Regions from separate parts of the Streptomyces sp. NPDC054047 genome, predicted to be linked through region 2. Evidence: riboswitches for the same ligand, from Rfam matches in the RefSeq annotation. Region 2 holds a riboswitch; the other holds the start of a gene.
The links. Region 2 has a riboswitch for ZMP and ZTP ahead of ACZ6ZP_RS14620 (bifunctional 5,10-methylenetetrahydrofolate dehydrogenase/5,10-methenyltetrahydrofolate cyclohydrolase). Riboswitches for the same ligand answer to the same signal wherever they lie in the genome.
Positions count from the first base shown of each region.

Region 1: linked by a shared signal. The riboswitch ahead of ACZ6ZP_RS32875 (serine hydroxymethyltransferase) and the one ahead of ACZ6ZP_RS14620 (bifunctional 5,10-methylenetetrahydrofolate dehydrogenase/5,10-methenyltetrahydrofolate cyclohydrolase) in region 2 are both predicted to bind ZMP and ZTP.

Region 1 is NZ_JBVJKV010000011.1:125,958-130,354, forward strand. It holds gene ACZ6ZP_RS32865 (SAM-dependent methyltransferase) at 1-180, shown strand, start outside; gene rocD (ornithine--oxo-acid transaminase) at 267-1,469, opposite strand; ZMP/ZTP riboswitch at 1,581-1,671, shown strand; gene ACZ6ZP_RS32875 (serine hydroxymethyltransferase) at 1,712-3,058, shown strand; gene ACZ6ZP_RS32880 (hypothetical protein) at 3,165-3,911, opposite strand; gene ACZ6ZP_RS32885 (hypothetical protein) at 3,984-4,397, opposite strand, start outside.
Region 2 is NZ_JBVJKV010000003.1:668,184-672,580, forward strand. It holds gene ACZ6ZP_RS14610 (LysR family transcriptional regulator) at 1-761, opposite strand, end outside; gene ACZ6ZP_RS14615 (EamA family transporter) at 882-1,766, shown strand; gene ACZ6ZP_RS14620 (bifunctional 5,10-methylenetetrahydrofolate dehydrogenase/5,10-methenyltetrahydrofolate cyclohydrolase) at 1,812-2,672, opposite strand; ZMP/ZTP riboswitch at 2,694-2,779, opposite strand; gene ACZ6ZP_RS14625 (DMT family transporter) at 2,952-3,899, shown strand; gene ACZ6ZP_RS14630 (methylated-DNA--[protein]-cysteine S-methyltransferase) at 4,004-4,397, shown strand, end outside.

The DNA.
Region 1 (4,397 bases), on a different contig from region 2:
TTCTGGAACGAGAACGGCACGCCCAAGCTCACGCAGCGCACACCCGAGCGCGTCGCCGAGTTCTTCGAGGGCCTGGAGCTCCTCGACCCCGGTGTGGTGTCGTGCAACCGCTGGCGTGCGGAGTCGACGGTCGGCGTCGAGGACGTGGCCATGTTCGGCGGAGTGGGCCTCAAGCGTTGAGTCCGGGCTGCTGAGACCGGAGCCGCTGAGGCACGGGCCGCTGAGGCACGGGCCGCGGAGGCGGTACGGGGCCCGCCTCCCCGGAACTAGGCCAGCACGGCCCGCAGTTGATCAAGCCCCCAGTCCAGGTCCTCCTTGCTGATCACCAGCGGCGGGGCGATCCGGATCGTCGACCCATGGGTGTCCTTGACCAGCACCCCCCGGTCCATCAGCTTCTCGGAGATCTCGCGGCCCGTGCCGTGCGACGGCTCGATGTCGACGCCCGCCCACAGCCCGCGGCCCCGCACCTGCGTCACCGCGCCCGTGCCGGCGAGCAGCCCCAGCTCGGAGTGCAGATGCTCGCCCAGCTCGGTGGCCCGCTGCTGGAACTCGCCCGAGCTCAGCATGGCCACGACCTCCAGCGCCACCGCGCACGCCAGCGGATTGCCGCCGAACGTCGAGCCGTGCTCACCCGGCTTGAACACCCCCAGCACATCCGCGTCCGCCACCACCGCGGACACCGGCACGACACCCCCGCCGAGCGCCTTGCCCAGGATGTACACGTCCGGCACCACGCCCTCGTGCTCGCACGCGAACGTCCTGCCCGTCCTGCCGAGCCCCGACTGGATCTCGTCCGCCATGAAGAGGACGTTCCGCTCCCGCGTCAACTCCCGGACGCCCGCGAGATAGCCGGCCGGCGGCACCAGGACCCCGGCCTCGCCCTGGATCGGCTCGAGGAGCACGGCCACGGTGTTCTCCGTGACCGCTTCCCGCATCGCGGTCAGATCGCCGTACGGCACGATCTCGAAGCCCGGGGTGTACGGGCCGTAGTCCGCGCGGGCCTCGGGGTCCGTCGAGAAGCTGACGATGGTCGTGGTCCGCCCATGGAAGTTGTCGCGCGCGACGACGATCTTCGCCCGCCCGTCGGGCACGCCCTTGACCTGATACCCCCACTTCCTGGCGGCCTTCACGGCGGTCTCCACCGCCTCCGCACCGGTGTTCATCGGCAGCACCATCTCCTTGCCGCACAGCTCCGCGAGCCGCGTACAGAAGTCGGCGAACCGGTCGTGGTGGAAGGCCCGCGAGGTGAGCGTCACCCGCTCCAGCTGCTCCTTGGCGGCGTCGATCAGGCGGCGGTTGCCGTGCCCGAAGTTCAGCGCCGAGTAGCCGGCGAGCATGTCGAGGTAGCGGCGCCCCTCGACGTCTGTCATCCAGGCACCCTCCGCCGACGCGACCACGATGGGCAGCGGGTGGTAGTTGTGCGCGCTGTGCGCTTCGGCCGAGGTGATGAACTTTTCGGTAGTCGACACGGGGTCTCCGTTCGTCCTGCGGCATGGGGCGGGTGTGGCGCCCAAGTTCTATCGTCGCTCGGATCGTGGACGAGGAAACCTGCCGACCCGGCGTGCCCGCTAGGCTGCTCTCTACAGCACGGCGACTGGCGCACGGGGAACGGACCCCGAGGGAGCCGTGCGAGGCAGAACCTTCGAGGTGCCGCCCGCCTGGGCACCCCGGGACCACGACCGGAAACTCACCGCTCGCCCCGGAGGACGCCATGACTCACTCCCCTTCCTCGAACCTCGCCGCGGATTCCGCTTCCTCACGTTCCGCTTCCGCGGATTCCGCGCAGCTTCCGAACACCCTCAGCCACCCCGCGCTCGCCGCGCAGGACCCCGAGCTCTCGGCTCTCGTCGGCGCCGAGGAGCAGCTCCAGGCCGACACCCTGCGGCTGATCCCCAGCGAGAACTACGTCTCCACCGCCGTCCTCGAAGCCTCCGGCACGGTCCTCCAGAACAAGTACAGCGAGGGCTACCCGGGCCGCCGCTACTACGAGGGTCAGCAGAACATCGACCCCGTCGAACGCCTGGCCGTCGCCCGCGCCAAGTCCGTCTTCGGCGTCGAGCACGCCAACGTCCAGCCGTACTCCGGCTCCCCGGCCAACCTCGCCGTCTACCTCGCCTTCGCCGAGCCCGGTGACACCGTGATGGGCATGGCCCTCCCCATGGGCGGCCACCTCACCCACGGCTGGGGCGTCTCCGCCACTGGCAAGTGGTTCCGCGGCGTCCAGTACGGCGTCCGCCACGACACGGGCCGCATCGACTTCGCCGAGGTGCGCGACCTCGCCCTCAAGGAACGCCCCAAGCTGATCTTCTGCGGTGGCACCGCCCTCCCTCGCACCATCGACTTCGCCGCCTTCGCCGAGATCGCCCACGAGGCGGGGGCCGTCCTCGTCGCCGACATCGCGCACATCGCCGGCCTGATCGCGGGCGGCGCCCACCCCTCACCGGTGCCGCACGCCGACGTGATCTCCACGACCACCCACAAGACCCTGCGCGGCCCGCGCGGCGCGATGCTGATGTCCCGCGAGGAGCACGCCAAGGCCATCGATAAGGCGGTCTTCCCCGGACTGCAGGGCGGCCCGCACAACCAGACCACCGCGGCCATCGCCGTCGCCCTGCACGAGGCGTCGCAGCCCTCCTTCCGCGACTACGCCCACGCGGTCGTCGCCAACGCCCAGGCCCTCGCCGAAGCACTGCTCGCCCGCGGCTTCGACCTGGTCTCCGGCGGCACCGACAACCACCTGATCCTGATGGACCTCACCCCCAAGGACGTCCCGGGCAAGGTCGCCGCCAAGGCCCTGGACCGGGCCGGGATCGTCGTGAACTACAACACCGTGCCGTACGACCCGAGGAAGCCGTTCGACCCCTCCGGCGTCCGCATCGGCACCCCCTCGCTCACCTCCCGCGGTCTCGGAACGCAGCACATGCCGACCGTCGCCGACTGGATCGACCGAGGCGTCGCCGCGGCCCGTGCCGGTGACGAGGACGCCCTGACGAAGATCCGCTCCGAGGTCGCCGACCTGATGGCCGCCCACCCGGCCCCGGGCCTGCCGGCGCACTGACTTGCCTGACCGGTCTGACCGGTCTGACCGTTCTGATCGCTGGTCCGCACAGCCGCCCCAGGTCGGCCACCTCACCGGCCGGGGGCGGCAGCGCCCCTGCGCCCCCTCACACGTCCCGCAACTCCTGCCGCGGGCCGTCCTCATGGAGCCGCCGCCCGCGCAGCGAGGCGAGGAAGGGCCCCCGCAGCAGCAGCGCTCCCGCGGCTCCCGCCGCGGCGCCCGGTATCGCCCACCACCAGCCCGTGCCGCCGTCGCCCGGTATGCCATCCGCCCGTGCCGAGGCGGTCGTCGGCGGTGGGGCCGCATCCGTCTCGGGGGCTGTCGCCTGATTGCCCCCGGCTGCCGGAGCGCCCATGACCCCCAGCTTCTTGAACAGTGCCGTCAGGCGGGCCGGGTCCTTCGCCTTGTGCCACGAGCCGGTCATGGACTCCACGTCCGTCGTCGTGTGGATCCACACGGTCTCGGCGTCCTTGGCGCTCTTGGCACCCGTGGCGTCCTTGCCCTCCTTGCCCTCCTTGGAGCCGGACGCCATCGGATAGGCCCGGTCCACCCGCCACGGACTCACGTCGTGGGCCATCCACGTCACATTGATCTGACGGCTTCCGGCACTCATGTCGAGACCCGGTGGCTGCTCGCGCCGGCCCTCGCCGATGTCGCCGAGACAGCGCTCCAGCTCGCCGTACTCCTTGTCGCTCACATAGAGCGCCGTGCTCTGCCCGCTCTCCGGCGAGACCACGAGGACGCTCGTCGGTCCGCCCGCCACCGCCTGCGGCGCCCCCATCACGACCAGCGCAAGCCCGGCCGCGAGCCCCGCCGCCGACCCGCACATTCCCCTTGCCGTACGCATCCGCATGTCCGATCCCCCAGCCGCTCCCCGGCACGACCCGTCCGCACCGCCTCACTTCTGGTACACCGCCCGAGCCGTTCAGGTTCCCTCTTCGCCGGAACGAGCCGGAAGCGACTTCCCGATCTCCAGCGCCCGCTCCTTGGACGCCACGCCCTCCAGCCGCAGCGTCAGCTCCCGCCCGTGTGTCCACAGCAGCGTCGGCCCGGCCGTCCGCTCGGAGCGCGTCCACCGGTCGCCGTCGCCCTCCACCATCCAGAACGTGAGCCGATGCGGGCGCGGGAACCACAGCCCCGTCTCCCGGCCGACCTGCACCCAGTCGGGACGCTCCGTCACCGTCTTGCCGAAGCCGAGGTCGAGGCGGGCGTCGAACTCGTCGAGCCGTATCGTCCGGCCCTCGTCGTGCCAGCACAGGGTGACCAGGACGCGCGCCCCCGGCTCCCGCGTCACCGCCACGGCATCCGGCGCGCCGAGCGCGGCCGGCACCGCGGGCAC
Region 2 (4,397 bases):
GGGTCGGCGTCCCGCAGCGGGCGGAACACGACGCCGTCGCGGCGGTACTGGTTGGCGGTGCTCTCCGGGGTGAGGCCGATGCAGCGGCCCGACGCGACGATGGCCAGCCAGTCGTCGATGTCCTGGGTGTACTCCACCGGTGGGCGGGCCTCTTCGGGCCACAGCTCGGCGCTGGTGGTGCCGGTGCGCCGGTCCACGAGGAGCGTCCGGTCCCGTATGTCGGCCAGCGGAATGGAGCGCCGCCTGGCCCACGGGTCGTCGCTCGCCAGCGCGCAGAAGCGCCGCTCATGACCGACGACGGCACTGGCGAAGCGTGCCTCGTTGAAGGCGGTGCGGACGACGGCGAGGTCGCAGAGGCCCTCGGCGAGGCCGCCGGTCGCGGAGTTCGTCCGGATCAAGTACAGCTCCACGTCGGGGTGTCCCGCGGCCCAGCGGCGCTGGAACTCCGCGGTGTGGCGGCCCATCGCCGACCAGGCGTGGCCGATGCGCAGCCGGGTGTGTCCGGTGGTCGCCTCGCGGATGAGGTCCTCGGCCTCGGCGAGCAGATGCCGGGCCCGCGCGAGCACCTGCACCCCGGCCGTCGTGGGCGTGACGCTCCGGCTGGTGCGGTGCAGGAGGCGCACCCCGAGCACCTCCTCGAGCCCGCCGAGGGTGCGCGAGACCGCGGCTTGCGAGACGCCCAGCTCGGCGGCGGCATCGGTGAAGCCGCCGGTGTCGACGATGGCGACCAGGCAGCGCAGATGCCGCAGTTCCAGATCCATGGCCACAGCGTAGGAACAACCGGAGCCAATGAATAACCAGGCCGTATGGATAACCAGAGCGTATAGATGAACGCCGGCATGCATTTTTCGTATGCCCGCGGGTGACGCATCCTGCGGTGCATGCGAACGTCTCGGAGCGAAGGCAGGACCACCGCGAACCTGGGGGAACCGGCGGAGAGTTCCCGAGGTCGGCTGCCGGGCATGGCGATGATGTTCGGCAGCGGCCTGTCCAACCAAGTCGGCGCCGCCACGGGCGCCTTGGCGTTCGACGCCATCGGTCCCGCCGGGGTCGTGGCCGTGCGGCAATGGGTCGCGGGAGCCGTACTCCTCGCGGTCGGCAGGCCCAAGGTGCGCGCCTTCACCTGGCGCCAGTGGTGGCCGCTGCTGTGCCTGGCCGCTGTCTTCGCCACCATGAACCTCTCCCTGTACACCGCGATCGACCGCGTGGGCCTCGGCCTGGCGGTGACCCTGGAGTTCCTGGGCCCGCTGACGGTCGCCCTCGCCGCCTCCCGCCGTGCGGTGGACCTCGGCTGCGCGGTCGTGGCGGGGGCCGCGGTGGTCGCCCTGGCCCGCCCGCGACCCAGCGCGGATTACGTCGGCATCGGGCTCGGCCTGCTCGCCGCGGCCTGCTGGGCCTCGTACATCCTGCTCAACCGCACGGTCGGGGCCCGCCTCCCGGGCGTCGAGGGATCGGCCGCCGCCGCGGGAGTCTCCGGGCTCCTCTACGTGCCGGTCGGCATCGCGGTGCTGGCCCACCACCCGCCGACGGCGACGGCCCTGGCCTGCGCGGTGACCGCGGGCGTCCTCTCCTCAGCGGTCCCGTTCCTCGCCGACCTGCTCGCCCTGCGCCGGGTCGACGCCCGTTTCTTCGGGATCTTCATGAGCGTCAACCCGGTCCTCGCGGCGCTGGTGGGCATGGTCGTCCTGGGGCAGTCCCTGGAGGGGGTGGAGTGGCTGGCCATCGCGGCGATCGTCTCGGCCAACGGGGTCAGCGTCCTGAAGTAGGCGCGAGGCGAGCGTGATCGGTACGTGGGCGCGAGGCGCCCGCGATCAGTCCAGGCCGAGCTGCCGCTTCGCCGCCTCGACCGTCTGGGCGAGGAGCACGGCGATGGTCATGGGACCGACACCGCCGGGCACGGGAGTGATCAGGCTCGCGCGCTCCCGGGCGGAGTCGAAGTCGATGTCGCCGACGTTGCCCGGGTTGTAACCCGCGTCGATCACCACGGCGCCGGGCTTGATGTCCGCGCCGCCGATGAACCGCGGCCGGCCGACGGCGGCGATCAGGACGTCGGCCTGCCGGACGATCGAGGAGAGGTCGGCGGTGCGCGAGTGGCAGTACGTGACCGTGGCGTCCCTGCCCAGGAGCAGCATGCCGGCGGGCTTGCCGAGGATGGCGCTGCGGCCCACGACGACGGCGTGCTTGCCGGTGAGGTCGACGTCGTACGCGTCGAGCAGGCGCATGATGCCGCCGGGCGTGCAGGACACGAAGCCGGGCAGGCCGAAGCCCATCGCCGCGAAGGAGTGCATGGTCACTCCGTCGACGTCCTTGGCCGGTGCGATCGCCTCGAAGGCGGCGCGCTCGTCGATGTGGGGCCCCACGGGGTGCTGCAGCAGGATGCCGTGCACGGTCGGGTCCTGGGAGAGGCCGGTGATCGTCGCGACCAGTTCCTCGGTGCCGACCGAAGTGGGCAGGGCCACGTGCCGTGACTCGATGCCCGCCTTTTCGCAGCGGGCGCGCTTCATGCGGACGTAGGTCACCGAGGCGGGGTCGTCGCCGACCAGGACGGTCGCCAGGCAGGGGGAGTTCCCGGTGCGACGGCGGATGTCCGCCGCGGTCGCGGAGGTGGTGTCGACGAGGCGGCGGGCGAGGCCGGTGCCGTCCATCAGGCGAGCAGTCTGAGTCTGGGGCATGTGCCACTCCTGGACTTCAGGGTGAGTCGCCCAGGCGCGCGGCATCGACACGATGTCAGGCCGCTCCCCGGTGGTACTCCACCTCAGCGCCAGTCACGGCCCGCCTCTCACCCTAAGGGACGGGGCGGGGCGGGAAGCGGCCGGCATTGAGGATGTAGTTGAGCTTAATGAAAGTTCAAAACTTGTTGCTTGTCCTTTCGTGTCGGCGACGGCATCGTTCCCTGACAACGGCCCGAGGGCGAGGGCCCGCCATCAAGGCCCCGACCAAGGAGAGCGACAGTGAACGGCGTCCCCGGACGAACGTGGGCAGCGGCCAGGGTGGGCGTACTCGCCCTCCTCTGGGGATCGACCTTCCTCTGGATCGAACTGGCCCTGGAGGGCCTGTCTCCCGTGCAGGTCACCCTCCTGCGCTGCACCCTGGGGGCCGCGACCCTGACGGTCGTGCTCTTCGGTACGCGCAACCGCCTGCCCCGCGGCCTCAAGACGTGGAAGCACGTCTTCGTCGCCGCCTTCTTCTGCAACGCCCTGCCCTTCGGCCTCTTCAGCGTCGGCCAGCAGACCGTCGACTCCGGAGTGGCGGGCGCGCTGAATGCCACGACCCCGCTGTGGTCGGTCCTGATCGGCCTCGCCATCGGCACGGAACGCGGACTGCGCCCCGTACGCCTCGCCGGACTCCTCATCGGTTTCGCGGGTACGTCGCTGATCTTCGCCCCGTGGCAGCAGTCGGGCATGACGAGTTGGGGCGCCCTCGCGATCGTGGGCGCGGCGGCGAGCTACGCCGTCGGCTTCGCGTACATGGGGCACCACCTCGTCGGGAAGGGCATGCCCACCCTCTCCCTCTCCGCGGCCCAGCTCATGGCGGCCACGGGCCTGACGTCGCTCGCCCTGCCGGTCGGCGGCCTGGAGGCGATCCACGTGGACCGCACCGCCCTGATCGCCGTCGTGGTCCTGGGCGTCTTCGCCACCGGTGTCACCTTCCACCTCACCTACCGGATCATCGCGGACGAGGGCGCGACCAACGCCGCGACCGTCGGCTATCTGCTGCCGGTGGTCTCCGTGGCGCTGGGCGCGGTCGTGCTCGACGAGGCCTTCAGTCTTCGGGTGGCCGCGGGCATGGCGGTCGTACTCGTCGGGGTCGCCATGACGCGACGGCAGAAGCGCGACCCGGCACCGACGCGCCAGGTGGCGGCGGCTCCGGCAGGCGCCGCGGAGGCCCGCAGGGCGTGAACGCCCCGTCCGAATCCCGCCAGCACGCGCGATCGCGACACCTCAGTGTGGGAGGTGGAAAGAAGCGAAGAAGCGCGGAACGGAAAGGGAAGAGGGTGGCCACGATGACCGTCCACACGACCGTCAGCAGCCCGCTCGGCGAACTGCTGCTGGTGGGGGAGCCGACATCGGACGGCGTCTCGCTGACGTCACTGTCCATGCCGGGCCAGCGGAACGCCCCAGCCGTGCACGGGAGTTGGATGCACGACCCGGATCGATTCCCGGAGATCGCACGGCAGCTCGCCGCCTACTTCGCCGGTGAACTCACCCGGTTCGACATGGAGTTCACCCCCGGCGGCACTGACTTCCAGCGGCGCGTCTGGAGCGCCCTGGAGGAGATCCCGTACGGCACGTCGACCACCTACGGCGCGCTCGCCGAGCGGCTCGGCATCGAGCGCGGGCGGGTCCAGGCCCTGGGCGCCGCGATCGGCGCGAACCCGTTGCTGCTGGTGCGCCCGT